Regions from separate parts of the Bradyrhizobium sp. USDA 3262 genome, predicted to be linked through region 2. Evidence: predicted binding sites of a transcription regulator. Region 2 holds the regulator's gene; each other region holds the start of a gene.
The links. Region 2 encodes PhoB, which activates phosphate uptake and scavenging genes when phosphate is short. Its sites were predicted from a motif close to TGTCATNNANCTGTCAT; they were not measured.
Positions count from the first base shown of each region.

Region 1 (7,422 bases), 3.0 Mb from region 2:
CGCCAAGGTCGTAATCGCCATCCTTGTAGAGGCCGGGCATCTCGGCGGTTTCGCCGCCGATCAGCGCGCAGGCGGATTCGCGGCAACCTTCGGCGATGCCGGCGACGATCTGCGCGGTGGCCTCCGGATGCAGCTTGCCGCAGGCGAAATAGTCGAGGAAGAACAGGGGTTCCGCGCCCTGCACGACGAGGTCGTTGACCGACATCGCGACCAGATCGATGCCGATGCCGCCATGAATGCCGGTCTCGATCGCGATCTTCAGCTTGGTGCCGACGCCATCGGTCGCGGCCACCAGGACCGGGTCCTTGAAGCCGGCGGCCTTGAGGTCGAACAGCCCGCCGAAACCGCCGATCTCGGCGTCCGCGCCGGGCCGCGCGGTGGCCCGCACCATCGGCTTGATCAGATCGACCAGTCGATTGCCGGCGTCGATATCGACACCCGAATCCGCGTAAGTGAGCCCGTTTTTGCGCTCGGTCATGCCCAATTCCAGATGATCAGGGGCTGGTTACGAGGAATTCCGCCCCCGCGCAATGGCTCGCGGCGCTGCCGCCGCGATACTATGTAGATAACACAAGGCGGCTGCGCAAAAGAGCCGGATATCGAGTAAAATCAGGCTTCTAGCCGGGAAGCGATCCAAGTTGAGCATTCCGAACATCATCACCCTCGGCCGCATCATCCTGGTGCCGGTGATCGTCTGGGCCATCGTGTCCAGCCAGATGGAGATTGCGTTCGCGATCTTCGTGATCGCCGGCGTCTCGGACGCGGTCGACGGTTTCCTCGCCAAGCGCTTCAACATGACGAGCGAGCTCGGCGCCCTGCTCGATCCGCTCGCCGACAAGGCGCTCCTGGTGTCGATCTATGTCGCGCTCGGAATCTGGGGCGCGGTGCCGCGCTGGATCGTGATCCTCGTGGTGTCGCGCGACATCATGATCGTCTCCGCCGTGATTGTGTCATGGTTGTTCGACAAGCCGGTCGAGATGAAGCCGCTGATGGTGTCGAAGCTGAACACGGTGGCGCAGGTCGCGTTCGCGGCGCTGGTGCTGGCCTCGCTCGGCTTCGGCTTCGAGCCGCATCCTTACGACTGGATCCTGATGGGCCTGGTCACGATCTTTACTTTGGGTTCGGTGTCCCTCTATCTCGTGGAGTGGGTGCGGCACATGAGCACGATCGAAGCTCGGTAGGCGGGATCCGGAAAAGTCGAAGCCGGTTTTCCCGCGACAAACGCGACGCGTTTGCGCATAGCTAAAATAAGGTGGTTTGGAGACTTGTGTGGCCAGTAGCGTTCAACCTCGTCAATTGGCCTTGGCGCTGCCGCACGAGGAGAAGCTGACCCGCGACGATTTCCTCGAGGGCCCTGCCAATGAGGCTGCGCTGGCGCTGATCGACGGTTGGCCGGACTGGCCGAACCGAATCATGCTGCTGGTCGGGCCTGACGGCGCCGGCAAAAGCCACCTCGCCGCGATCTGGGCCGAGAGCGCCGGCGCGCGCTCGACCGCGGCGCATGCGCTGACCGCCGACACGGTGCCGACCGCGCTTGCGACCGGTGCGCTCGTCGTCGAGGACTTGAGGCCGGCGGATTTCGACGAGCGCGCGATGTTTCATCTGATGAATCTGGCGCGCCAGGACGATGCCTACGTGCTGATCACGGCGCGCGTTCCGCCCTCGGCGTTCGAGATCGAATTGCGCGACCTGCGGTCGCGGCTCCGCGCGGTGCCGACTGTGACGCTGCTGCCGCCGGACGACCAGCTGTTCCGCGGCCTGATCGTCAAGTTCTGCGCCGACCGCCAGATGAGCGTGGACGAACCGCTCGTCAGCTATCTGAGCAACCGGATCGAGCGTTCCTACGTTGCCGTCCGGCAGGCGGTCGAGTTGCTCGATACCGAGGCACTCCGGCTCGGCCGTCCCGTCACACGGGCGCTGGCGGCGGAGCTGTTGCGCGATGCCTGATCCATCCCCGCGGCTTGACGGCGCAGGGAAGCGGAACATCAATGTCATCGAAACGTCATCGCAATATCACATGGTTTCTGCGGCTCTCGGCTAGACCGCCCCGGCCCCTGCCCTGAATTGGACCAGCACTTGATGGACTCGGCACAAGCTACTGAAATCAAAGAAAAAGAGGCGGAATTTCCCGCCATTCCCGCAATCGCGACCAGCCCCGAGCGCTTCATCAACCGGGAGCTCTCCTGGCTGCACTTCAACCGGCGGGTGCTCGAGGAATCGGTCAATCTCGGCCATCCCGTGCTGGAGCGGGTCCGCTTCCTGTCGATTTCGGCGAATAACCTCGACGAGTTCTTCATGGTCCGTGTCGCCGGCATCAAGGCGCAGGTCCGCGAGGGCATTACCGAGCGCAGCCCGGACGGCCTGCTGCCGGCCGAGCAGCTCGTGATGATCAACAAGACCGTCTCGCAGCTCGCCTCCGACCAGCAGGCGATCTGGAGCGACCTGCGGGATATCCTGGCCAAGGTCGGCATCCAGCTGGTCGACGGCCGCGACGTCACCAAGTCCGAGCGCAGCTGGATCGAGGATCACTTCCTCCACAACATCTTCCCGCTGCTGACGCCGCTGGCGATCGACCCGGCGCATCCCTTTCCGTTCATCCCGAATCTCGGCTTCACGGTGGCGCTGCAATTGTCGCGGATCGCCGACGGCAAGGCGATGAACGCGCTGATCCGCATGCCCGGCAAGATCGACCGATTCATCCGCATCCCCTCCACCAAGGAAGGCGCGCCGGCGCGGCTGATCACGCTCGAGCAGGCTACCGGTCTGTTCATCGGCCGCCTGTTCCCCGGCTACACCGTCAAGGGCCAGGGCGCATTCCGCATCATCAGAGACTCCGAACTCGAAATCGAGGAAGAGGCCGAAGACCTCGTTCGCCTGTTCGAGACCGCGCTCAAGCGCCGCCGCCGCGGGTCGGTGATCCGGCTCGAGATCGAGGCCACGATGCCCGAGGAGCTGCGCATCTTCGTGCAGCACGCCTTGTCGGCCGCCGACGACGAAGTGATCCTGGTCGACGGCGTGCTGGCGATGAACGAGCTGTCGCAGCTCACCCGCCTCAATCGCCCCGACCTCGAATTCCCGCCCTATGTGCCGCGCCATCCCGAGCGGGTGCGCGATCATGGCGGCGATATCTTCGCCGCCATCCGCCAGAAGGACCTCGTGGTCCATCACCCCTACGAATCCTTCGACGTCGTGGTGCAGTTCCTGCAGCAGGCGGCACGCGATCCCGACGTGGTCGCGATCAAGCAGACGCTCTATCGCACCTCGAACAATTCGCCGATCGTGCGCGCGCTGGCGGAAGCCGCCGAAGCCGGCAAGTCGGTGACCGCGCTGATCGAGCTGAAGGCGCGCTTCGACGAGGAAGCCAACATCCGCTGGGCCCGCGACCTCGAACGCGCCGGCGTGCAGGTGGTCTACGGCTTCATCGAATTGAAGACGCATGCCAAGCTGTCGATGGTGGTGCGCCGCGAGGGCGGCAATCTCACGACCTATGTGCACACCGGCACCGGCAACTATCACCCGGTCACCGCGCGCATCTACACCGACCTCTCCTACTTCACCTCGGATCCGATCATCGGCCGCGACGTCGCGCGGGTCTTCAACTACATCACCGGCTATGCCGAGCCGAGCGACATCGAGAAGATGGCGGTGTCTCCGCTGACGCTGCGCAAGCGGATCATCGAGCACATCCACGGCGAGATCGCCCACGTCAAGCACGGCCGGCACGGCGCGGTCTGGATGAAGATGAACGCGCTGGTCGACCCTGATATCATCGACGCGCTGTACGAGGCCTCGCAGGCCGGCGTCTCGGTCGAACTCGTGGTGCGCGGCATCTGCTGCCTGCGGCCGGGGCTGCCGGGATTGTCCGAGAACATCCGCGTCAAATCGGTGATCGGCCGGTTCCTGGAACACGGCCGAATCTATTGCTTCGGCATGGGCCAGGGCCTGCCGAGCACAAAAGCTGCTGTGTATATCTCGTCCGCTGACATGATGCCGCGGAACCTCGACCGCCGCGTCGAGGTTCTCTGTCCGCTGCAAAATCCCACGGTGCATCAGCAGGTTCTCGAACAGATCATGGTCGCGAATCTGAAGGACACCGAGCAGAGCTGGCAATTGTTGCCGGATGGGTCGTCAACGCGTATGAAGGCCGCGAAAGGCGAAGAGCCCTTCAATCTGCATGACTACTTCATGACAAATCCGAGTCTGTCCGGCCGTGGTAAGTCTCTCAAGGAATCTTCACCGCGCCGTCTCACGCGTCGCAACGAGCGACAGCAGCCATCGTCTTAAGGGGGCCTTACGGTGAAGCGACCGCGGAAGCGCGCTTCCAGCGTCGCTGTCATCGATATCGGCTCGAACTCGGTTCGTCTCGTGGTTTACGAGGCGATGGCGCGCAGCCTCATCACCATCTTCAACGAGAAGGCGCTCTGCGGGCTCGGGCGCGAGGTGCAGAGCACCGGCCTGCTCGCAACCGATGCCGTCAACAAGGCGCTCACCGCGCTGCGCCGTTTTCGCGCGCTGTGCAGGATCCAGCAGGTCGGCCGCGTCTACGCGATCGCGACCGCGGCCTGCCGCGACGCCAAGAACGGTCCGGACTTCATCGCCAAGGCCGAGCGCATCTGCGGCGCCAAGATCGAGATTCTCACCGGGCCGCGTGAAGCAAAGCTGTCCGCGCTCGGCGTCGTCTCGGGCGTGCACAATCCGAACGGCATCGTCGGCGATCTCGGCGGCGGCTCGCTCGAACTGATCGACGTCAAGGGCAACCGCGTGCGCAGCGGCGTGACGCTGCCGCTCGGCAGCCTCGCGCTGCAGGACCTCTCCAACAAATCGCTCAAGCGCGCCGAACGCATCGTCAAGAACGAGCTGCTGGGCGTCGCCCAGCTCAAGACCGGCCGCGGCCGCACCTTCTATGCGGTCGGCGGCACCTGGCGTGCGCTGGCGCGCATACACATCATCCAGAGCGGCTACCCGCTCAAGGTGATGCACGGCTATTCGATCCCGGCGGCGGACGCGCTCGACTTCGCGCAGCGGCTGCGGCGGCTGGCGGCCACCAACATGCTGGCCAATATCGAATCGGTCGCCGATGCGCGGCGGCCGCTATTGGCCTACGCCGCGCTCGTGCTCGAATACATCATCCGCGTGGCCCAGCCGAAGACCATCGTGTTCTCGACCTTCGGCGTGCGCGAGGGCTTGCTCTACGAGATGCTGCCGCCGGCCGAACGCGCCAAGGACGGGCTGCTCTGCGCCGCGCAGAACCTCAACGAATTGCTGTCGCGCTCGGCCCGCCACGCCCAGGAGCTGACGGCGTGGACCGACCGGCTGGTGCGTGTCGTCAGGCTGCGCGAGACCGAGGAAGACCGCAGGCTGCGGCATGTCGCCTGCCTGCTCTCCGATATCGGTTGGCGGGTGCATCCCGATCATCGCGGCGAGGAAACCCTCAGCCTGATCATGAACGGCAATTTCGGCTCGATCACGCATCAGGGCCGCGCCTTCGTCGCACTCTCGGTGTTCTATCGCTACGCCGGCCTCAGCGAAGAAAACGAGCCGCCGCCGCAGATCCGCGCGCTGGTGACGCCGGCGATGGACGAGCGCGCCCGCGTGCTCGGCGCCGCGTTCCGCGTGGCGCATCTGATCACGGCGGCGCGCACCGGCGTGCTGCCGGCAACCCATTTCCGCACCCAGGGCCGCAAGCTGATGCTGGTGTTCGAGCACCGGATGGTGGATCTGGTCGCCGACCGCGTCGGCAGCCGCTTCAAGCAATTGGCGCGGCTGGTCGGGCGCGTCGGCTCGATCGTGCGGCGCTAGGGCTCACGCCGCCTTGGTCAGGGACTCACGCCGCCTTGGCGGCGTGCTTTGCCTTGCGGAGTGCGCGGCGGCGCCAGATCGACCCCGCGACCAGCACCACGATGATGCCGAGCACCGCGAGCACGATCTCGCCGCCGTTGCCGCCATGGGCGAATTGCGGCGACATCCCGACCGACGTCAGCCAGGAATCGAGCTTGGCACCGAGCGGTCCGGCGAACAGCGCGTCCAGCTTCGGATGCACGGCCGGATCGGTCGCGATGACATCGCCCGCGATCCAGCCGAGCAGCGCGGCACCGGCCCAGACCAGGACCGGCAGCTTTGTGAGCAGCGCCATGATCAGCGCCGCGCCGGCAACGATGAGGGGAACGCTGATCGCAAGGCCGAGCACCAGCAGCGGCACGCTGCCATTGGCGGCGGCGGCCACCGCGATCACATTGTCGAGGCTCATCACGATGTCGGCGACCACGACGATCTGAACCGCGGCCCACAAATGCGAGGCCGCGTGCACGCTGTCCTCGTCTTCCTGCTCCGGCACCAGCAGCTTGGCGGCGATCACGATCAGCGCCAGCCCGCCGACCAGCTTCAAATAGGGAAGCTCCATCAGGCTGGCGACGATACCGGTGAAGATGACGCGCAGCAGCACCGCTGCGGCGGCGCCGAGAATCATACCCCACAGGCGCTGGCGCGGCGCGAGCCCGCGGCAAGCGAGCGCGATCACGAGCGCGTTGTCGCCCGACAACAGGACGTTGATCCAGATGATCTTGCCAACGGCGACCCAGAAGGTCGGCGTCGCCATCTCGTTCTTGAATTCGGTGAAGAACGCGCCGATGTACGCCGGATCAAAGATCTGCCACAGCCAGTCCACAGCGAGTCCTATTCGGCCTTGCGGCCGCCCCTGACGGCGATCGTCCGCCGCTCCCCGGTTTGTTTCGACGCGGTCCCCTCGGGAGACCGCGCCACTTCAGCAATACGGCGTTAGCCGACGATCTCGTTGCCTGCGAAGAACTGCGCGATCTCGATCACGGCGGTCTCCGGCGCATCCGAACCGTGCACCGAATTCTCGCCGATCGACTTCGCATAGAGCTTGCGGATGGTGCCTTCGGCGGCCTTTGACGGATCGGTCGCGCCCATCACGTCGCGATATTTCAGGATGGCGCCCTCGCCTTCCAGCACCTGGACCACGACCGGGCCCGAGGTCATGAAGTCGACCAGTTCGCCGAAGAACGGACGCGCCTTGTGGACGGCGTAGAAGGTCTCGGCCTGGCCGCGGGTCATGCGGATGCGCTTCTGCGCCACGACCCGCAGGCCCGCCTTCTCGATCACCGCATTGACCGCGCCGGTCAGGTTGCGCTCGGTGGCGTCGGGCTTGATGATCGAAAAGGTGCGTTCAATCGCCATGATTTCGTCCTTGTAAACGTGGCTGGGAGTTGCCGGGGCTTATATCGGCGCGATGGGGTAACGGCAAGCGACCCTGTGACGCGTTAGCCTTTAGTTTTGACGGATTTTCACGACGAAAACCGTCGTTTGGGTGCCCTCCGGACCAGCGGCCGGCTGGACCAACTTACCGCGATTTCACCTAGGTGAACCCATTCTGTCAGCGCCGTGCCGCTGCCGTTCAGCTCC
Region 1 is NZ_JBSSCT010000001.1:5,016,321-5,023,742, reverse strand. It holds gene purM (phosphoribosylformylglycinamidine cyclo-ligase) at 1-478, opposite strand, end outside; gene ACVWYP_RS23005 (CDP-alcohol phosphatidyltransferase family protein) at 639-1,181, shown strand; gene ACVWYP_RS23000 (P-loop NTPase family protein) at 1,270-1,947, shown strand; gene ACVWYP_RS22995 (RNA degradosome polyphosphate kinase) at 2,080-4,284, shown strand; gene ppx (exopolyphosphatase) at 4,297-5,799, shown strand; gene ACVWYP_RS22985 (TerC family protein) at 5,825-6,664, opposite strand; gene ndk (nucleoside-diphosphate kinase) at 6,775-7,197, opposite strand.
Region 1: ACVWYP_RS22995 (RNA degradosome polyphosphate kinase) is a predicted target of PhoB. The motif match lies at 1,990-2,006, and genes of this name have one in related genera.

Region 2 (7,422 bases):
CCGCCTCCGCGCTCGGCCTGCCGCGTTCGCTGGTGATCAAGCGGATCGCCTATCGTGCGGCGCGATCGGGTCTGATCACCGGTGTGCTGCTGGCGACAGCCCGCGTCGCCGGCGAGACCGCGCCGCTGCTGTTCACCGCGCTGTCGAACCAGTTCTTCAGCCTGGATCTGACCAAGACGATGGCCAACCTGCCGGTGACCATCAACAACTTCGTGCAGAGCCCCTACGCCTACTGGAAAGAGCTGGCGTGGAGCGGTGCGCTGCTCATTACATTCACCGTGCTCGCGTTGAATATCGGCGCGCGTATCCTTGGTGCCGAAAGGGCCGCAAAATGACCGAGCTTTCCGTCTCCACGACTGCCGCGGGCCACGTTCCCCAGGTTCCGCTGCCTGAAGCGCCGCCGAAAGTCACGGTGCGCAATCTCAATTTCTATTACGGCGAGCACCACGCGCTGAAGAACATCAACCTGACGCTCGGCACCAACCGCGTCACGGCGTTCATCGGCCCGTCCGGCTGCGGCAAGTCGACCCTGCTGCGCATCTTCAACCGGATGTATGACCTCTATCCGGGCCAGCGCGCGGTCGGCCAGCTGATGCTGGACCAGACCAACATTCTCGACCCCAAGCTCGACCTCAACTTGCTGCGCGCGCGGGTCGGCATGGTGTTCCAGAAGCCGACGCCGTTCCCGATGACGATCTACGAGAACATCGCCTTCGGCATCCGCCTCTACGAGAAGATCTCGAAGTCCGAGATGGACGACCGGGTCGAGAAGGCGCTGCGCGGCGGCGCGCTGTGGAACGAGGTCAAGGACAAGCTGAACGCGTCCGGCCTGTCGCTCTCCGGCGGCCAGCAGCAGCGCCTGTGCATCGCGCGCACCGTGGCGGTGCGCCCCGAGGTGATCCTGTTCGACGAGCCGTGCTCGGCGCTCGACCCGATCTCGACCGCCAAGGTCGAGGAGCTGATCCAGGAGCTCTCCGAGGACTACACGATCGCGATCGTCACCCACAACATGCAGCAGGCGGCGCGCGTCTCCGACAAGACCGCCTTCATGTATCTCGGCGAGCTGATCGAGTTCGACGACACCAACAAGATCTTCACCTCACCGAGCGATCGGCGCACCCAGGACTACATCACCGGCCGGTTCGGTTGACCGGCGCATGATCCGGAAAAGTGGAAACCGGTTTTCCGATCAGGGCATGCTAAAATTCAGGACACGAAACCATGATCCCCGGGATCATGGTTTGAGGGAGACAAGCGATGGCTTCTGAACATACCGCCAAGGCATTCGACAGCGACCTGCAGGAGTTGACCCGCCTGGTCGCCGAGATGGGCGGCCTGGTCGAGCGGATGATTACCGAGTCGGTCGACGCGCTGATCCGTCGCGACGTCGCGCTCGGCAAGCGCGTGGTCGCCGCCGACATCGAGATCGACAATCTGCAGCGCAACATCGAAGAGCGCGCGGTGCTGACGATCGCGCGCCGCCAGCCGATGGCGATCGACCTGCGCGAGATCGTCAGCGCGATGCGCGTCGCCACCGACCTCGAGCGGATCGGCGACCTCGCCAAGAACATGGGCAAGCGTGTCGCGGCGCTGGAGAGCGATTTCCAGCCGCTGAAGCTGATCCGCGGCCTCGAGCACATGACCGACCTCGTGCTGTCGCAGGTCAAGTCGGTGCTCGACGCCTACGCCGCGCACGACCTGCCGGCGGCGATGAACGTCTGGAAGGGCGACGAGGAGGTCGATGCGATCTGCACCTCGCTGTTCCGCGAACTGCTCACCTACATGATGGAAGATCCGCGCAACATCTCGTTCTGCATCCATCTGATGTTCTGCGCCAAGAACATCGAGCGGATCGGCGATCACGCTACCAATATCGCAGAGACCGTGTTCTACATGATCGAGGGCCAGCAGATCACCGACAAGCGCCCGAAGGGGGACATGACCACTTTTGCCACCACGGTGCCGGGCAACTGAAGGCATCATCGGCAAGCGCGAAACCGGCAAGAGTGAAACTGGACGATCCTCGCGACAATTCGTTTCCGCGGGGACTATGCTCAAGGAAGTAAGCGTTTCGGTTTGCGTCTGGGCAACGGATCACCACAGAGAAAGAACTTAAACCGATGAGCGCACGCATTCTGGTAGTCGAAGACGAGGAAGCGCTGACGACGCTGTTGCGCTACAACCTCGATGCGGAAGGCTACGATGTCGAGACGGTGGGGCGCGGCGACGATGCCGACACGAGGCTGAAGGAGCGCGTTCCCGACCTCGTGGTCCTCGACTGGATGCTGCCGGGCCTGTCCGGCATCGAGCTGTGCCGCCGCCTGCGGGCGCGGCCCGAGACCAAGCAGCTTCCGATCATCATGCTGACCGCGCGCGGCGAGGAAAGCGAGCGCGTGCGCGGGCTTGCCACCGGCGCCGACGATTACATCGTCAAGCCGTTCTCGGTGCCGGAGCTGCTGGCGCGGGTGAAGGGCCTCTTGCGCCGCGCGAGCCCGGAGCGGCTTGCAACCGTGCTGACCTATGGCGACATCGAGCTCGACCGCGAGAAGCGCCGCGTGGCGCGCTCGGGCCGCCCGATCGATCTCGGGCCGACCGAGTATCGCCTGCTCGAATTCTTCCTCGAGCATCCCGGCCGCGTGTTCAGCCGCGAGCAACTGCTCGACAGCGTCTGGGGCCGCGACATCTACATCGATGAACGCACCGTCGACGTGCATATCGGCCGCCTGCGCAAGCTGCTCAATCCGGGCCGCGAGCAGGATCCGATCCGCACCGTGCGCGGCGCCGGCTACGCGCTCGACGACCGCTTTGCCAAGGCCGAGCCGCAGCCGTAATGGCCGTTGCGGGATTCATATCCCGTAGCACGGTGTCGTCCCGGCCTAGTGCGCAATTGCGCACGGGAGCCGGCAACTGTTATGTTGGTTTGGTCTGCAGGTACGGCTTTCGGTCTCGCATCATGGCATTGAGGACCGTGAGCAGCTTCCTGGCGACGGCGATGAGGGCGAGTTTGGCTGGTTTTCCCGCCTGTCGCAGTCGTGCATAGAAGGCCTTGAACGGATCTGCTCTGCGAACTGCGTTGAGGGCCGCCATATAGAGGGCGTCACGAACGCGCTTTCGGCCGCCCGCAATCTTGCGCTTGCCGCGGAAGGCGCCGCTGTCGACGTTGAAGGGAGCAAGGCCAGCGAGCGCTGCGAGTTGTTTCGGTCCGACCCGCCCGAGTTCCGGCATCTGCGCGATGAGCTGCATGCAGGCCACGGGACCCACGCCGGGCAGCGAACGCATTAACTTCGCATCGTCCGCGATCTCCGCTTCGGCTTTAATCAATGCGCTGATGTCGGCCTCGATCTCGGCGATCTCGCTGTCGAGGACCTCGATGAGGCGGCCGATGCGTTCGGCCATGGCGCGATCGTCGGCCTCGCTGCGCCGGTTCTTCTCCTGGGCGCGCATGAGGACCAGCTGATCCCGCCGTTTTGCAAGCCTCGCCAAGGCGCCCCGTGCAGGATCGGCGACCTGCTCGGGGGCGGGTTGCATGGCCCGCGCAAAGGCCGCCAGCATCCGCGCATCGATCGGATCGGTCTTGGCGAGTAGGCCGCTGGCCCGTGCAAAGTCGCGGGCACGGGCCGGGTTGATCCGTGCGAACTGGATCCCGGCCTGACGCAGCGCCTCGCGAAGCGCGAGGTCATAGATACCCGTCGCCTCGAAGACCACCAGCGCATCGCATTGCCAACGCGCCACCTGCTGTGTGATGGCCTGTGGCGCGTTGGCAATGCGCCTCGGCACGCCGTCAGCCTCATCAAAGATGTCGAGGTGGTCTTTGGAGATGTCGATTCCGACGTAACGAAGAGCTATGATCACGGTGCCTGTCCCTGTGATGCGAGGTCTGTTGGCGCAGCCTCGTGCAACTGTTCAGGTTGATAGATGGAACGGGCGGGAGACCGAGCCGGCTCACGGCGTCAAGCGCCAAGGACCCAACGGCTTCCCGCCCACCCTCATCCTGACAGACTTCCAAGACACAGGGACCCATACGCCGCGGCCGGCGTAATCGGCACGGGGCCAGACGGCTTTCTAACAACACGCATTAGTGGTTATGGGTCCCGGCTTTCGCCGGGACGACGCCGATGATGTAACGGGCCACGCGCCATAAAAAAATCCCCGCTTTCGCGGGGATTTGTTTTTCAGGTCTTCCGTAGTTTCCCGAGTGCTCACTTGATCTGCGGTTTCGCCGACGGCCGGCGGCGATCGGCGGCGGGCTGGTAGGCGACGCGCGAGTGATGCGCGCAATAGGGCAGGCCGCCGAGCGCCTTGCCGCCGCAGAAGAAGAATTCCGGGCTTGAGGGATCGCCGACCGGCCAGTGACAGGTGGCCTCGTTGAGTTCGAGCAGCGACAGCCGCTGGCTCATCGGCACCACATTGTCGTAGGAGATCGGATCGGGCTCCATCTCGACCTCGAAGGCGTGCGCCAGCGCGGTGTTGCCGCGGGACACCGGGCGCGCCACCCGCATCATGTGCTGGGCGGGGCGGGCCTTGCGCTGCCGCGGCGCGGCCGTGGAGGGGGCCTTGGCGCGGCCGGAGAGGCCGAGCCGATGCACTTTGCCGATCACGGCGTTTCGCGTCACATTGCCAAGTTCCGCCGCGATCTGGCTGGCCGACAGGCCAGACTCCCAGAGTTTCTTCAGCTGCTCGACGCGATCGTCGGACCAGGTCAATACAGTCATCGCATTCTTCCCTTCGCGTAGCGCCGGCCAATCATTGGAGCGGCGCTGCGAGCCAATCTGGACAAATATCCCTGCGGCCAGAATCCCTTAGCCCTCGCCGGGCGCGGTCTTGCGCCCGAACGTTTACGCGCGATACGAAGGCTACTTAGAGGGTCCAGTACTGCCGCACGAGATGTCGTACCCGACAGGCCAAACGCTACAATATGGCGTGACTCTGGCGCAAGAGTCCGCGGCCGTGCGTCCACATGTTCCGATACAGTTAAGCATTGCGATGAGGCTTTTCCACCGCACCGGAATGCTCCGGATTGCGCTCGTTTCGCATTGCAGGAAGGCCACTTCGTGGCGATTGACACCTACCGACCGCAGCATAGAATGTCCGCCACGTGCCGCCCGCAAAGGCGGCCGTTTTGTTTTCCGAAGCTGGCCGTTGCTGCGCTGGCGTCAAGCCCCGCGGCAATTGTCGGCTCAAAAACCGTCAGTGAACGCCATGACCAACGCTGCCACGTCGCATCTGCTCCCCGTCTTCGCCAGGGTCGATCTCGGCTTCGAGCGCGGTGAGGGCGCCTGGCTGATCGCAACCAACGGCGACCGTTATCTCGATTTCACCTCGGGCGTTGCGGTGAACGCGCTCGGGCATGCGCATCCGCATCTGGTCAAGGCGCTGCAGGACCAGGCGACCAAGCTCTGGCACATGTCGAACCTGTTCAAGAGCCCGGACGGCGAGGTGCTGGCCGCGCGGCTGTGCGAGCAGAGCTTTGCCGACTTCGTGTTCTTCTGCAATTCCGGCGCCGAAGCGATGGAGGGCGTGATCAAGCTGGTCCGCCATTATCACTTCTCCAAGGGCCATGGCGAGCGCTACCGCATCATCACCTTCGAGGGCGCCTTCCACGGCCGCACGCTGGGCACGCTGGCCGCGACCGGCTCGGCGAAATATCTCGAAGGCTTCGGCCCGCCGATGGACGGCTTCGACCAGGTGCCGCATGGCGACATCGAGGCGTTGAAGAAGGCGATCGGTCCGCACACCGCCGGCATCCTGATCGAGCCGGTGCAGGGCGAGGGCGGCGTGCGCTCGGCGCCGCAGGCGTTCTTCAAGGCGCTGCGCGCGCTCTGCGACGAGCATGGCCTGCTGCTCGCCTTCGACGAAGTGCAGACCGGCATGGGCCGCACCGGCGAGCTGTTCGCCTACAAGCGCACCGGCGTCACGCCGGATGTGATGTCGCTGGCCAAGGCGCTCGGCGGCGGTTTCCCGATCGGCGCGGTGCTGGCGACCGCGAAAGCGGCCGAAGGCATGGCGCCCGGCTCGCACGGCTCGACCTTCGGCGGCAATCCGCTCGCGGTCGCCGCCGCCAATGCCGTGCTCGACGTCATGCTGAAACCCGGCTTCTTCGAGCATGTGCAAAAGATGTCGCTCTTGCTCAAGCAGAAGCTCGCTTCCGTCGTCGACCGCTATCCCGGCGTGCTGTCGGAGGTGCGCGGCGAGGGGCTGTTGATCGGCGTCAAGGCCGTGGTGCCGTCGGGCGACCTGATCGCAGCACTGCGCAACGAGAAGCTGCTCACCGTCGGCGCCGGCGACAATGTGGTACGGTTCCTGGCGCCCCTGATCGTAACCGAGGCCGAGATCGATACGTCGATCACCGCGCTCGAGCGCGCCTGCGCGACATTGTCGGCGGCCCAGCCGAAGAAGGCGGCTGGATAATGAGCAAGCCGGTCCGTCACTTCCTCGATATCAACGAGCTGCCGCTCGGCGAGCTGCGCAACATGCTGTCCGCCGGAGCCGCCATGAAGGCGAAGCTGAAGGCGCATGAGAAGGGCAGGAAGCCGCTTGAAGGCAAGACGCTGGCGATGATCTTCGAGCGCCCGTCGACCCGCACAAGGGTGTCGTTCGACGTCGGCATGCGCCAGCTCGGCGGTGAATCCATCATGCTGACCGGTGCCGAGATGCAGCTCGGCCGCGGCGAGACCATCGCCGACACCGCGCGCGTGCTGTCGCGCTATGTCGATGCGATCATGATCCGCATCCTCAACCATGACGCGCTGCTCGAGCTCGCGGCTCACGCCACCGTCCCCGTCATCAACGGCCTGACCCGGCGTTCGCATCCCTGCCAGGTGATGGCCGACCTCATGACCTATGAGGAAAACCGCGGCTCGATCGAGGGCAAGACCGTGGCCTGGACCGGCGACGACAACAACGTGCTGGCCTCCTGGGCGCATGCCGCCGAGCGGTTCAAGTTCCAGCTCAATGTCGCAACCCCGCCGGAGCTGTCGCCGAAGAAGCCGATGCGCGACTGGATCAAGGCGACCGGCGCGCCGATCATGCTCGGCAGCGATCCGGAAGCCGCCGTGCGCGGCGCCGACTGCGTCGTCACCGACACCTGGGTGTCGATGGGTGACAAGGAGGGCGAGCACCGCCACAACGTGCTGCGGCCCTATCAGGTCAATGCCAAGCTGATGTCGCTCGCCAAGCCGGACGCATTGTTCATGCACTGCCTGCCCGCGCATCGCGGCGAGGAGGTCACCGACGAGGTGATCGACGGGCCACAATCCGTGGTGTTCGACGAGGCGGAAAACCGCCTGCATGCGCAGAAGGGCATCCTGGCCTGGTGTTTCGACGCGGTCGCGTAGTCGTAGATCAGTAAGCGCTGTCGTCCCGGGCAAGCGCAGCGCGACCCGGGACCCATAACCACCGCTGTCAATTGTTGTGAAAGCTGGG
Region 2 is NZ_JBSSCT010000001.1:2,045,553-2,052,974, forward strand. It holds gene pstA (phosphate ABC transporter permease PstA) at 1-335, shown strand, start outside; gene pstB (phosphate ABC transporter ATP-binding protein PstB) at 332-1,150, shown strand; gene phoU (phosphate signaling complex protein PhoU) at 1,258-1,974, shown strand; gene phoB (phosphate regulon transcriptional regulator PhoB) at 2,121-2,831, shown strand; gene ACVWYP_RS09440 (IS110 family RNA-guided transposase) at 2,911-3,852, opposite strand; gene ACVWYP_RS09445 (GcrA family cell cycle regulator) at 4,200-4,712, opposite strand; gene ACVWYP_RS09450 (aspartate aminotransferase family protein) at 5,200-6,408, shown strand; gene argF (ornithine carbamoyltransferase) at 6,408-7,334, shown strand.

Region 3 (7,422 bases), 4.9 Mb from region 2:
GATCCAGGTGGCGTCGATGCCGATCGCCTTCAGCCACACCGTGAAAAACGGCAGGTGAACCCCGGTCATGCCGAACAGCGTGGCGTAGAATGCCGCGAGTCGGTTCGCGAATCGCCGCGATGCAACCTTTGCTGCGATGGGGATTTGTGATTCGGAAGACATCAATTCAATTGCGATTCGCGCGATATCGTGGTGATCGTTAGCGTAACGCGCAGTGATTTGCGCGGAGAGATTGTGATGGCCGAAGAAGCATTCGCCCTGTCGCCGATATCCGCCCGCGCGGCCCTGCCGAGCGAGGAGGACTATGCCGCGATCAGCGCGGCTTTCATGGAGACTTCGCGGGGCCGCTGGTTCCTCGGCGAATACGCCAAGCGCAACCGCAACGCCGATACCCGCATGGTGCTCGATGCCGTGGCGCGGATCGAGGAAAGCCTCAGCGCGCAGCGGCAAGCCGCCGCAGCGGCGATCAGGGACGAGCAGCTGGCGCAGGCGCTGGCCGCCCTGCGCGGCGCAATCGAGGCCGCCCAGGCCTCGGCCATCGCCGCGCTCGACGGCATCAGCTTCGAGCAGAGCCTCGCGCCGGTGCGCAAGGGCGTGCGGGTGATCAGGGAGATCTCCTGGCGGCTGCGCGAGATCGGCAATGACGGCCGGATCTGCGACATCATCGATTCGCAGGTCAGCGCGATCGAGGCCGGTGCCGCCGAGGTCTCGATGGACGATGCCAAGGCCGTGCTGGATGCCGGCTTCGCTGCGCTGGCACGCCGCCTGAGCGAATTCGATCCGGATAAGGCGGCGACGCCTGCGGCCGAGCCTGATGTGGCCGAGGCGCCGGTTGCGGAGCCGCCGGCAGCGGCCCCCGCGTCGCCACCGGTGGCCGAAAGTGCAGCCCCCGATATGGCCGCTACGCCGCCAGCGCCACCTCAGGAGGCCGCTGCGACGCCGAACGTCGAAGCCGCGATTCCCGCCGCCGTGCCCGGCACTGCGGCCGTGATGCCGCAGCCGAGCGAGGCCTGGATCAAGGCTGAAGCGGCGCTGGCCGAAGCCGAGGCCGCAGAACTCGCCCGCGTCACCGACGATGCGGCGGCCGACGCCCATGACGAGGCGGTGCTTGACCTCATCGCGATGGAGATGGGTGCGCCCGATCCGATCGACGAGGAGGCGATCGCGGAGGAAATGCGCGCCGCCGAGGAGATGCGTGTCGCCGAGGCGATGGCCGCCGAGCCGGAAATGGTTGCGCCGGCCATTCAGCCTGAGCCTGCACCGGCGCCCGCGCCGAAGGTCGAGGTCAAGATGGAGCCGCCACCGCGAGCGGCAGCGGCGATTGCCGAGACTCTGGTGATGCCGCCACCTCTCCCGCCCGCCGTTGAGCCTGCCCCTGCTCCCGCAGCAGAGATCTCACTCGGCTCGACGATCATCGCCAGCGGTCTTCTGAAAAGGCCAAGCGTCGCGGCCAACGATCCACTCGCGCCGATCCGCCGCATGAGCCAAGCCGAGAAGATCGCGTTCTTCTCGTAATCTCGACTGTTCATGTCCTGTCATTGCCGGGCTTGACCCGCGCATGACGACTGGCGCGCGAAGCATTCATGTTCAATGGACCGCACGCGCAACGTGAACCAGCTCATGTACCGCGGCAGCATCTGTGCCTAACCCGGTGTCAGGCAACGAGTTTCGCGAACAGGTCGGCGTCGACATTGCCGCCCGAGAGCACGATGACGACGTTCTTGCCCTTGGTATCGATCCGCCCGGCAAGCAGCGCGGCGAGCCCGACTGCGCCGCCGGGCTCGACCACGAGCTTCAGCTCGCGATAGGCAAAGGCAACGGCGGCGCCGACTTCGTCATCGGTGGCGTTGACACCGTTCGCGAGCAGCTTGCTGTTGATGGCGAAGGTCAGCTCGCCCGGCATCATCGCCATCAGCGCATCGCAGATGGTGCGCGCTGCGACCGGATGCGCCTCGCGATGTCCGACCTTGAGCGACAGGGCGTGATCGTCATAGCCAGCGGGCTCGGCGACGATCACCTGGGCCTGCGGATATTTCGCCTTCACCGCCGTTGCGACACCGGCGATCAATCCGCCGCCTGAAGCCGGCGCGACCACGATGTCGGGCGTCAGTCCGAGCGCAGCCATGTCCTCGGCGATCTCGCGGCCGGCGGTGCCCTGGCCCGCGATCACGAAGGGATCGTCGTAGGGGCGCACCAAGGTCGCGCCGCGCTTGCCGGCGATGCCGTTGGCGATCGCCTCGCGGTCGTCGCGATCGCGGTCGTAGAGCACGACTTCGGCGCCATAGGATTTGGTGCGCTCGCGCTTGGTGATCGGCGAGTCCGCAGGCATCACGATGGTCGCCTGCATGTTGAGGATCTTGGCCGCCGCGGCGACGCCCTGGGCGTGGTTGCCCGAGGAGAACGCGACGACGCCGCCGCTCCGCTTGTCCTGCGGGATCGAGGCGAGCTTGTTGAAGGCGCCGCGAAACTTGAACGATCCGGTCCGCTGCAGCATTTCGGGCTTGAGGAAGACCTGGCTGCCGACGCGTTCGTTGAGAACGGGAAAGGTCAGGAGCGGCGTGCGCACCGCGAACGGCGCGACCACCCTTGCGGCGGCATCGATGTCCGCGGCAGCGACGGGTGGATTGAGAACGGTGTCCGTCATTCGCGATTTGTATCGCGGCGACGGGCTGGCGGGCAAGACGCTTTAGCGTGACCCAACTAGCGTGAGTTCGGCTGAGGTGTCGGCAGGACGGCGAAATGGTGCTCTTCGGCACCAAATTCGAACGCCTCCCCCTCGCCATCCGGCGGCGCAGGACGGACGTTCATGCAACGGTCGATGAACACCCGGGCCGACGCCTGCCAGGTGTGGAGCGCAGCAAAATCGACGCAGGCCTGCCGCGAGATGCTGAGCGCTTCCAGGCAGGCATGGCGCAAATCCTCGTCAAGCACACCGACCGGCGCCGCGCCGATCACGTCGCGGGGACCGGTGACCGGAAAAGCGGCAACCGGCAGGCCGCTCGCCAACGCTTCAAGCAGCACCAGACCGAACGTATCGGTCCGGCTCGGGAAAACGAACACATCGGCCGCGGCATAGATCTCAGCCAATTCTTCTCCATGGCGGGCACCGAGGAACACGGCGTCCGGATATTTCCGCTCCAGCGCCGCCCGCGCCGGGCCGTCGCCGACCACGACCTTGGTTCCCGGCAAATCGAGATCGAGGAAGGCCTCCAGATTCTTTTCCACGGCCACCCGGCCGACGCTGAGATAGACCGGCTGCGGCAGGCAGAGATCGACGTCGCGCGGATGGAACAGCGCGGTATCGACGCCGCGCGACCACAGCACCACGTTGCGGAAGCCGCGCTGACGCAACTCGGCCGCCAGCGCCGGGGTCGCCGCCATCACCGCCCGGCTCGGCCTGTGGAACCAGCGCAGCGCCCGCCACACCCAGGCCTCCGGGACAGGCGTCCGCGCCGAGACGTATTCGGGGAAGCGGGTATGGAAGCTCGTCGTGAACGGCAGGCCGCGCTTGCGGCAATAGCGGCGCACTGCAAGCCCGATCGGGCCCTCGGTCGCGATATGAATGCTGTCGGGCCTCGCCGCCTCGATCAGACTTGCGACCTTGGCCCGGTAGGGCAGCGCCAGCCGGAGATCGCGATAGCTCGGCATCGCGAAGGTGCGGAACTCGTCCGGCGTCAGGAAGCTCACCTCGACGCCGAGCGATTTCGCCGCCTGTGCCATCATGGTCAGCGTGCGGACAACCCCGTTGACCTGGGGATGCCACGCATCGGTCGCGACCAGGATATGCGTCATGCAGCGCGTGCCGTCACTCGCGGAACCGGCGCGATCCGGCGCACCGGGTCGGTCCAGGTGATGATCTCGAAATGGCCGTCCTCGTGCTCGGCGAGCGCGGTGCAACTCTCAACCCAGTCGCCGCAATTCATGTAGCGGATGCCGTGCTCGTCATGAATCGTCGCGTAGTGGATGTGGCCGCAGATCACGCCGTCGCAGCCGTGGCGCCGCGCCTCGCCGGCAAGCGTCGCCTCGAACGCGCCAATATAGTTCACCGCCTTCTTGACCTTCAGCTTGGCCCATTGCGACAGCGACCAGTACGGCACGCCGAACATCTTGCGGAAGAAGTTGACGAAGCGATTCATCTGGATCGCGAAGTCGTAGGCCTTGTCGCCGAGATGGGCGAGCCAGCGCGCGTTCTGCACCACGAGATCGAAAATGTCGCCGTGGATCACGAGGTAGCGCTTGCCGTCGGCGCCGGTGTGAACGGTGTTCTCCACCACGTCGATGCCGCCGAAATGCGTGCCGTAATATTTGCGCAGGAACTCGTCGTGGTTGCCCGGGACGTAGACCACCTTGGCGCCCTTGCGCGCCTTGCGCAGCATCTTCTGCACGAAATCGTTATGGGTCTGCGGCCAGTACCAGTTCGACTTCAGCGCCCAGCCGTCGACGATATCACCAACGAGGTAGATCGTGTCGGCATCGTGAGAGCGGAGGAAGTCCAGCAGGCGGTCGGCTTGCGAACCGCGGGCTCCGAGATGGACATCGGAGATAAACAAAGTGCGAAAGTGCCGCTCGGGACTTTCTTCACTCAAGGAGTCACTTCCCATGCCTGTGCACCTAACAGATTCCTGTGACAAGGCGATGACGATCCCCGCGACCCAAGGCCCCACAAACAGTTAACGAGAATCAGCAGCACGCCCCTGCCCTGCGGATAACAGCAGCGTGCGACAATCTGGCGACATCGGCGGTCGCGGCTGTGGGGAAGAGGCGTTGTGTTGCCTGCATATCGTGGCGGAACGACGCGCGCGGTGCGTAGCCCGGATGAAGCGCAGCGCAATCCGGGGAGCTTCCGCGGATCATCCGTTCCCGGATTTCGCTACGCTTCATCCGGGCTACAAGTCACGGCAATCAGTAATACTTGTGAAAGTGATGCACCGGCCCGTGGCCGTGGCCGACGGCAAAACGATCGGCAGCGGCGATTGCTTCGGTGATCCAGGCCTTGGCGTTGCGCACGGAGGTCTCCATGCTCTCGCCCTTCGCGAGCCCTGCTGCGATTGCCGAGGACAGCGAGCAGCCGGTGCCATGCGTATTGGCGGTCGCAATCCGCGGCGCGGCCAGCGCGATGCTGCGCTCGGCATCGATTAGATAGTCGATGCTGTCGGCGCCGTGGCCGTGGCCGCCCTTGACCAGCACCGCGCGACATCCCATCGCCAGCAATCGCTTGCCTTGTCGCTCGACGTCGGCTTCGCTCTCGGCGACCGGCTCGTTGAGCAGCGCCGTCGCTTCCGGCAGGTTCGGCGTGATCAGCGAGGCCAGCGGAAACAGCAGGGTCTTCAGCGCATCGACCGCCTCGGCGGCAAGCAGCCGATCGCCCGAGGTTGCGACCATCACCGGATCGAGCACGACATGGCGCGGCGCCCAGCGCCTCAGCCCATCGGCGATCGCCGCGATCGTCTCGGCCTGCGCCACCATCCCGATCTTGACCGCGCCGACCTCGAGGTCGGAGAACACCGCATCGATCTGGGCGGTGACGAATGAAGCGGGCACCGGATGGATGCCGCTGACCCCCTTGGTGTTCTGCGTGGTCAGCGCCGTGATCGCGGAGGCGCCATAGACCCCGAGCGCGGCAAAGCTCTTGAGGTCGGCCTGGATGCCCGCCCCGCCCGAGGAGTCCGAGCCGGCAATGGTGAGCGCGACCGGCGTCATCGTGCAGCACCGGCGGTTGATACGAATGCGACCATCGCGAACAAGACCATGGCCTGTCCTAGCCCGGCCGCGGATCGACGGCAAGTTCGCCTGACTTTACCGCGGGTTGGCCTTGCCTTGACGCTGCCTTGCCCCTTCTTGTCCCCTTGCCTTGGCCGCCCGTTTTTGGCCTATAGTCGCGGAAATCCCCGGAGACGACTTTGATGGTTCCTTTCTTCGTCCAGATCAAATGCAAGCTCGGCCAGTCCTACACCGTAGCCAACGCGCTGGCGGAGGCCGAGATTGCGTCCGAGATCTATTCCACCGCGGGCAACTACGACCTCCTGGTCAAGTTCTACGTCGACCACGACACCGACATCGGCCATTTCATCAACGAGAAGGTTCAGGTGATCCCGGGCATCCAGGACACGCTCACCATCATCACCTTCAAGGCGTTCGGCGCGAAGTAGATCGCGCCCACGACAGCATGATGAGATTGGGTCGAGCTTGAACGGCGTCGAAAGTTCACCTCTCCCTTGGGAGAGGTGAACCGAAACCGCGGCGAGCCGGTTCAAGCAAAACTCATCCCGCTGACTCCTTCTCCTTCTCCTTCTTCACCGGCTTCGGCGGTCCCTCGACCGGCGGCAGCGACTTGATGTATTCGGCGATCGCGTCGCGGTCGGACGACGAGAGTTGCGAGGTGTTGCGGATCACGCGCACCATGGACCCGCCCGCGCTATCACCGTCCGGCGTCTGGCCGCTCTCGAGGAAATAGGCGATATCCTTCACACTCCAGTCCGAGATCCCCCTCGGCGTGATGTTGGGCACCCAGCCTTCGCCCTCCGGATTCGGACCACCGGCAAAGCGCTGCGCGGTGACGATGCCGCCGAGCACATTGCGCGGGCTGTGGCACTCGGCGCAATGGCCGAAGCTGTTGACGAGATAGGCGCCGCGATACCAATGCGCGGAGCGGCTTGCATCCGCGATGAACGGCTTGCCGTTCATGAACAGCAATTTCCAGACGCCGACATTGCGCCTGATGTTGAACGGAAACGGCAAATCGTGGTCGCGCACCTTGCCGGCGACCGGCGGCAAGGTCTTCAGATAGGCGAACAGGTCGCGCACATCGCTGACTTTGGCGTGCTGATAGGACGGGTACGGAAACGCCGGGAAATAGTGCGTGCCCGATGGCGAGGTGCCCTTCATGACCGCGGTGACGAAATCGGCCTCGCTCCAGCGGCCGATGCCGTCGTTCGGGTCGGGCGAGATGTTCGGCGCATAGAAGGTGCCGAACGGCGAGGTGATCGCGAGCCCGCCGCCGAGCCTCGTGCGGTCGTCCTGCTTCGGCACGGCATGGCAGGAGGAACATCCTCCGGCATTGAACGTTGTGAGGCCGTTGGCCAGGTCAGGCTGATAGGCTGGCAGCGCGCCGGCGGCAACGGTCGCGGGGATCGTCAGCCACCAGAACACGCCAACGCCGATTACGCCGGCCAGAATCGCCAGGAGGAAAATTCGTCGCAGCATTCACCGATCCGTCATTGGTCGCGTCAGTTCATGGACCAGTATGATGGCAACCAGTCGGACAAGCTCGCATCAAATTTGCCGCACCCACGATCATTTGGGGAATAAATCCGAAAAGCTGCTGTTTGAAGATTGCAACCATCCTGTGACGTCAAAGGGGAGAGAACCATGTCGAACAAGACCTTGCTTGCCACGCTGACGCTCGGCGCCGCCATCGCCCTC
Region 3 is NZ_JBSSCT010000001.1:6,933,517-6,940,938, forward strand. It holds gene ACVWYP_RS32820 (MFS transporter) at 1-162, opposite strand, end outside; gene ACVWYP_RS32825 (hypothetical protein) at 238-1,515, shown strand; gene ACVWYP_RS32830 (threonine/serine dehydratase) at 1,655-2,644, opposite strand; gene ACVWYP_RS32835 (glycosyltransferase family 4 protein) at 2,701-3,792, opposite strand; gene ACVWYP_RS32840 (UDP-2,3-diacylglucosamine diphosphatase) at 3,789-4,601, opposite strand; gene thiD (bifunctional hydroxymethylpyrimidine kinase/phosphomethylpyrimidine kinase) at 4,903-5,700, opposite strand; gene ACVWYP_RS32850 (Lrp/AsnC ligand binding domain-containing protein) at 5,904-6,149, shown strand; gene ACVWYP_RS32855 (c-type cytochrome) at 6,262-7,203, opposite strand; gene ACVWYP_RS32860 (CHRD domain-containing protein) at 7,369-7,422, shown strand, end outside.
Region 3: ACVWYP_RS32840 (UDP-2,3-diacylglucosamine diphosphatase) is a predicted target of PhoB. The motif match lies at 4,625-4,641, and genes of this name have one in related genera.

Region 4 (7,422 bases), 4.2 Mb from region 2:
GCGTCAGCGCGCCGTCGGGGCCGAGGATGTGATCCTGGCCGACGACATCGGCCAGCGTGCGCGGACGCAGCCGGTCCGGCAGCGGGTGCGGCGCGTCCTGCTCCATCCCCGCCGCAGCGAAGAGATTGCTGGCTTCCTGCGGTCTCTTTGGGCTCATCCGCCGAGCGTCACGTTGATCTGCTGGCCGCCGCGCACCAGCGTGATGCGCCAGACCCGCGACCCCGTCTTCGAGGCCTTCTCGAGGTCGCTGGTCCGCGCGATCTTCTCGTTGTTGACCGCGAGGATGATGTCGCCCTTCTGGAAGCCGACATTGGCGGCGGTGCCGTCATCGGCGAGCTCGGTCACCACGACGCCCTCGGCGCCGGCGTCGAGATGCAGCTCATCGGCCAGCGCCGGCGAGATGTTGGCGACCCTGGCGCCCTGGAACGGCGAGCGCGCGGTCAGCACGATCTCGTCGCGATTGGTGTCGGGCGCGGTCTCCAGCGGCACGGTGAGCTTCACCGGCTTGCCGGCGCGCTGCACCTCGATCTCCGCGTTGCCGCCGAGCGGACGGGTCGCGAAACGGTAGTCGAACGCGTTGGGATCGTCGATCGGCGTGCCGTCGATCCCGACGATCAGGTCGGAGAGCTTGAGCCCGGCCTTCGCCGCCGGGCTGTTCGGCGCGACATTGGCGACCAGCGCGCCGGACGGCAGCTTCAGTCCCAGCGTCTCCGCGATCTCCGGCGTGACCGCCTGCAGCCGCGCGCCGAGCCACGGCCGCTTCACCGCCTTGCCGCCGCTCTTGGCGGAGGCCACCACCACCCGCACCATGTTGGCGGGAATCGCAAAGCCGATGCCCTGCGAGCCGCCGGAGCGCGAGAAGATCGCGGTGTTGATGCCGGCGAGCCGGCCGGTCATGTCGACCAGCGCGCCGCCCGAATTGCCGGGATTGATCGCCGCGTCGGTCTGAATGAAGAATTGATAATCCGTGATCCCGACTTGAGTGCGTGCCAGGGCCGAGATGATGCCGTGCGTCACGGTCTGGCCGACGCCGAACGGATTGCCGATCGCCAGCACGACGTCACCGACCTGCAGCTGGTCGGAATTGGCGAAGTCGAGCGTTGCGAATTTTTCCTTGTTGGTGTTCTTCAGCCGCAGCACCGCAAGGTCGGTGCGGCTGTCCTTCAGCACGATCTCCGCCTCGTATTCGCGCTTGTCGGCGAGCGAGACCTTCACCTGGTCGGCGCCCTCGATCACGTGATTGTTTGTGACCACAAGCCCGGAGCCGTCGACCATCACGCCGGAGCCGAGCGAGCGCTGCATCTGCTCGGGCTGCTGTCCCGGCACGCCGAAGAACCGGCGAAAAATCGGATCGTCCAGGAACGGATTGCGGTTCTGCACGGTCTTGGCGGCGTAGACATTGACCACCGCCGGCTGCACCCGCTGCACGATCGGCGCATAGGACAATTGCAGCTCGGCCTGCGAGGACGGCACGCGGCGCTCCTGGGCCGCGGCAGCGGAAAGATTCCCCATGAAGGCCAACGTGCACAGAGCGGATACGGCAGCAAAACGGACGGGTCGGAGCATTCTCACCTCTCGTGGAAACGCCGGAATATAGGCGTGTTCGCCGGGCAATTGAAGGGCGCCGGGCCGGATAACTGGCCCCCCGCCGGACCGGTGCACAACCCGCGGCCACCGCGTTGAAGCGCGCCGCCAAGCTTCTATGATGGCTGTCATCTCACTGCGCCGCTCCGCTTGTTGCCTGCGGACCACAAGCGGAACTGCGATGCCCGGAAGCAGTGTCGTGCGTCAGTCACGATACGCTCCTAGGACCGTTCGGTGAGTGGGGACTTCAAACACAACAGGGGTGCACAATGGGTGCGACAAAAGTTGGTGCAATCGCCATAGGCCTGGCAGGGGCGCTCGCCGCCTCGCCGGCCTATTCACAATCGGCCGGAGGCGGCAGCGATGCGGAGATCGCGCTGCTGAAGCAGCAGCTGAAGATGCTCGAGCAGAAGCTCGACAGACTGCAGAAGCAGACCAACGCCAATACCGCAAGCGCCGCCAGCGCAAACGCCAATGCGAAGGCGGCGGACGCCAAGGCCGCGCGGGTGGCGAGCGCCAACGCCGCGATCCCCGTGAAGGGCCCGGTCGCGCCGTCCGGCGTCGTGGTGACGATGCCGAACAACCGGCCGACGATCTGCACCGCGGACGAACAGAACTGCGTTGCGATCACGAGCCGCGTGCACTGGGATGTCGGCGGCTACGACTATCGTCCGAACACCGCAGGCACCTCGCCGCAGAAGCTCGACAGCGGCGAGAACGTCCGCCGTGCGCGTATCGGCATCGTCGGCAAATTCTTCGGCGACTGGAATTACTCGCTGATCTACGATTTCGGCGGCTCGTCCGACGGCTTCGGCGGCGCGGCGCCGGGATCGCTGCCCGGCGGCGGCACCTCGGGCATCGAGAATGCGTATCTGAGCTACACCGGCTTCAAGCCGTTCGGCGGCAAGATGGCGATCGAAGGCGGCATCATGGACGTGCCGTGGACGCTCGACGAAGCGACCAGCTCCAACGACATCCTGTTCATGGAGCGCGCCTCGGTCGGCATCATCGCCCAGAACATCGCCGCCGGTGACTTCCGTTCGGCCGCCGGCACCCGCTGGTGGAACGACCAGTTCTGGATCGGCGGCTATGTCACCGGACCGACGTCGGGCGCCATCCACTCCGCGTCCTCGGCCTCGCCGGCCGGCACGTCCGAGCAGTATGGCGGGGTCATCCGCGTCGCCGGCAATCCAATCAGCGGCAAGAACTATTCGGTGCACATCGGCGCCGATGCGGAATGGCTGGTGCAGCCGCCGCGCAACCAGCTGACGCAGGCACAGACGCTCACGCTCAGCGACCGGCCCGAGCTGCGCATCGATCCGACGACGCTGATCTCGACCGGTGCGATCGCCAACGTCTCCGGCGCGCAGGTCTACGGCGTCGAGGCGGCCGCGACCTATGGCCCGTTCATCGCGCAGGGCGAATATTACTGGTTCAATGTCGATCGCTCGGCGAACACCGGATTGCCGCCGTTCGGCGCGCCGAGCCTGAAGTTCGACGGCGGCTACGCGCAGGTCGGCTACGTGCTGACCGGCGAGAACCACGCCTACAATCCGGCGACGGCCTCCTATAGCGGGATCAAGCCGCATGATCCGTTCTCGCTCGCCGGCGGCGGCATTGGCGCCTGGGAAATCGCCGGCCGCGTCAGCACGATGGACCTCAACGATCAGATCGCGCAGGCGGTCGGCATCGCGGGCGGACGGCAGACCGTCTACACCGCCGCACTGAACTGGTACGTCAACAACAACGTCCGCTTCATGCTGAACTACCTGCACGGCGATATCGCCAAACAGGCCTCGGCGACCTCGACTGCGGACGTCGGCTCGAAGTTCGACGCGGTCGCGCTGCGTACGCAGGTTGCGTTCTGAGGCGATCCGAGCTGAGACCAACTCATAGACGGCCGGGCATCGCCCCGGCCGTTTTTGTTGCTCTGGAATGCGTGAAATGATCGAGCCGTAGCGGCATCGAAACTGCGTTCCCTCTCCCGCTTACGGGCAGGGCTATCGCATTTCGTGGCGGTGTCCTCGTGGCCATCCTTCGAGACGCCCGCCTTCGGCGGGCTCCTCAGGATGAGGTCTTGTTTTGCGGCACAATAGTAGACCCTCATGGTGAGGAGCGCCGCTTGCGGCGCGTCTCGAACCACGAGGCCAAGCACTTGCGCCGTCGCCAAGGGGCATATGCGATAGCCCTGCCCGCAAGCGGGAGAGGTGCAGCGGAGTTTGCCGCACGACCAGTTCAACTGCACCTCAGCCCTAGGCCGCGCGCTTCTTCTTCACGACGACCTCCGGCGCCGGCGCGCAGGACAGCCGCTCCTGATGGCCCTCGCCCCAGGCTTTCAGAATATCGATCACCGGGCGCAGGCTCTCGCCGAGTTCGGAAAGCGTGTATTCGACCCGCGGCGGCACCTCGGCATAGACCTTGCGGATCACGAGGCCATCGTCCTCAAGCGCGCGCAGCTGCTTGGTCAGCATGCGCTGGGTGATGCCGGGCATCCGCTTCCGCAGCTCGCCGAAGCGCTGGGTGCCGGCCTGCAAGTGGTACAGGATCACGCCCTTCCATTTGCCGTCGATCAGGTCCAGCGCTGCCTCGACCGCGCAGCCCGGCCGGCGCGCAAAGTTCTGCCGTTTCATCGGATATTTCCCAATAGTATACAAACAGGGACTAGTTCCCTGTTTTTACAGTACTTGCCAAAAGGACGCCAGCGCGACAGGTAAGACGGCAGGCAATCGCCCACCACGGAGACCAGGCATGAAGGCCGTCGGATACCAAAAATCGCTGCCGATCGAGGCGGCGGATTCGCTCGTCGATTTCGAGATCGCCAAGCCCGAGCCGAAGGGGCGCGACATCCGCGTCGCGGTGAAGGCCATCTCGGCCAATCCGGTCGACTACAAGGTGCGCAAGCGCGCGGCGCCGACCGACGGCGGCTACAAGATCCTCGGCTTCGACGCGGCCGGCGTGGTCGACGCGGTCGGGCCCGACGTCTCGCTCTTCAAGCCCGGCGACGAGGTGTTCTACGCGGGCTCGATCCTGCGCCAGGGCACCAATTCGGAATTTCACCTGGTCGACGAACGCATCGTCGGCAACAAGCCGGCGTCGCTGTCCTTCGCGCAGGCCGCCGCCCTGCCCCTGACCTCGATCACCGCGTGGGAGCTGCTGTTCGACCGGCTCGGCGCGGTGCCGGGCAAGAGCCTCGATCCGCGCACGCTGCTGATCACCGGCGGCGCCGGCGGCGTCGGCTCGATCCTGATCCAGCTTGCGCGCCGCCTCACCGGGCTGACCGTGGTCGCGACCGCAACGCGGCCGGAGTCGCAAAAGTGGTGCCGCGATCTCGGCGCCCACGCGGTGATCGACCACTCGCAGCCGATGAAGGAGCAGATCGAAAAACTGAAGTTGCCGCCGGTCGGCCTCGTCGCCAGCCTCACCTTCACCGACCAGCACTACAAGTCGATCGCCGACTTCATCGCACCGCAGGGCAAGTTCGGCCTGATCGACGATCCGCCGGAATTCAACGTTGCCGCGTTCAAGGGCAAGGCGGTCTCGGTGCACTGGGAATCGATGTTCACGCGCTCGTCGTTCCAGACGCCTGACATGATCGCGCAGCATCATCTGCTCAACGATGTCGCCGACCTGATCGACAAGGGCGTGCTGCGCACCACGCTCGACCAGACCTTTGGCACCATCAACGCCGCGAACCTCAAGCGCGCCCACGCTTTGCTGGAAAGCGGCAAGTCGCGCGGCAAGATCGTGCTGGAAGGCTGGTAGACGGGTGGGTTAGGCCTGCTGCGTTACGGCTCTACCTCCGCCGTCATTGCGAGGAGCTCGCGACAAAATTGCGAAGCAATTTTGCGCTGAAGCGACGAAGCAATCCGCCCAACCGCGTTTGCGGGCAGATGGATTGCTTCGCTTCGCTCGCAATGACGGCTGGGCGCGGGATCCGTGGAGAAGCAGCTGCAACGCAGTAAGAGCAGCAAACCCGCCCACCGCACCTCGCGAGATATCCCCACAGGCCGGCGGGTGGCTTTTGCCAAAGCCACAGCATCGCCTGTATGATTTGCGCAACGATCACCCCGTCCTCAATCCAACCGCGCAAGACGTGGCTGGAGCGGTGGTGACGCCCCAAGGGAATACATGGGGGATGGGAGGAAACCGATGAATTTGCTCGCGGCCGATCCGTCGCGGATCGATCCGGGGTGGATGACGCGGGCGCTGCGCGAAGCCGGTGTGATCGACCAGGTCAGGGTCGTCGATCTCGCGTGCAAGCCGGTCGGCAATGGCCTCGTCGGCGACAGCTATCGATTTCGTCTGACCTATGACGGTGACGAGCCGAACGCTCCCTTGAGCGTCGTCGGCAAATTCCCGGCCGCGGATCCCGACAGCCGCCGCTCCGGTTCCGCGCACACGCTTTACGTCCGCGAGGTCGCATTCTATCGCGAGTTGGCCGCCACCGTCGCCATTCACACCCCGCGGCCGATCCTCGCCGAAATCGATCCGGCGACCGACGACTTCACCCTGATCCTGGAGGACCTCGCGCCGGCGCGCGCGGGTGATCAGCTCGCCGGATGCGTGATCGCCGACTGCCTGACGGCGATGACCGAGGCCGCGGCGTTGCATGCGCCGCGATGGAACGACCCGACGCTCGACGCTGTGCAATGCTTCGCGGTGGCCGCAAGCCGGCGCAGAGACCTTCGCACGGTGCTCCCCGGCATCATCGGTCACTACAAGGAGCGCTATCGCGGCGTGATCGAGCCGGAATTCCTTGATCTGATCGACCGGCTTCCGGACGCGCTATTGCGCTACCAGTCCGATCGATCGGCGCCGCGAACGCTGCAGCACGCGGATTTCCGGCTCGACAACATGCTGTTCGACGTCCGCGGCAATACCCATCCGATGGCGACGCTGGACTGGCAGACGCTGACAGTGGGCCCAGGAATCGTCGACGTCGCCTATTTCCTCTCGGCCGGTATCGACCCGATCGAACGGCGGCTTCATGAAGCCGACCTGGTGCGGTTCTATCATTCGGAACTGATCCGGCGCGGCGTGCGGGACTATGACTGGGATCGTTGCTGGCGGGATTACCGGCGCTACACGCTGCATGGCATCATGATGGGCGTGGTCTCCGCGCTCAGCGTCCAGCGCTCCGCGCGAGGCGACGCGCTGTTCCTGAAAATGACCCGCGGCGCCTGCGCGCAAGCGCTGGACCACGACAGTTTTTCATACTGGCAGGACTAAGGCGTTTTCGAGCGAGCCGTATAGCGGTTCGCGTGCGGAAAACGCGTCAGGACAGCGAAAGGGATCGGCGTGCTCAACAAACTGGACGACTTCCCCATCCACCAGACGCCGGAGCCGATCGCGGTTCCCTCAACCAGCGACCGCAATGTCTATGACCGGACCTGGTTCAATGGCTATACCGCCGACGGCGCGTATTATTTCGGGATCGGCATTGCGATCTACCCGCACCGCAAGATCCTCGATTGCGCCTTCAGCGTCGTGGAACGCGGCGGACGGCAGCACTGCTTCTACGGTTCGCGGCGCGCGCCGATCGAGCGCACCGAGATGCAGATCGGTCCGTTCAGGCTCGAAGTGCTCGAGCCGATGCTGCGGACCCGGGTCGTGCTCGACGACAATGCGACGGGCCTCGCCTGCGATCTGACGTTCTCCGCGCGCACCGCCGCGATCCAGGAAGCGCGCCAGACGCTTTGGTCGGGCGGCCGCCGCGCGATGGATTCGACGCGGTTCGACCAGTTCGGCCGCTGGAGCGGCGTCATCAGCCACCCCGATGGCGGGATCAAGGTCGACGATCGCATATGCTACGGCACCAAGGATCGCTCTTGGGGCGTG
Region 4 is NZ_JBSSCT010000001.1:6,286,304-6,293,725, forward strand. It holds gene ACVWYP_RS29610 (replication-associated recombination protein A) at 1-157, opposite strand, end outside; gene ACVWYP_RS29615 (DegQ family serine endoprotease) at 154-1,512, opposite strand; gene ACVWYP_RS29620 (OprO/OprP family phosphate-selective porin) at 1,854-3,452, shown strand; gene ACVWYP_RS29625 (winged helix-turn-helix transcriptional regulator) at 3,837-4,214, opposite strand; gene ACVWYP_RS29630 (zinc-binding alcohol dehydrogenase family protein) at 4,333-5,346, shown strand; gene ACVWYP_RS29635 (phosphotransferase) at 5,734-6,813, shown strand; gene ACVWYP_RS29640 (hypothetical protein) at 6,883-7,422, shown strand, end outside.
Region 4: ACVWYP_RS29620 (OprO/OprP family phosphate-selective porin) is a predicted target of PhoB. The motif match lies at 1,780-1,796, and genes of this name have one in related genera.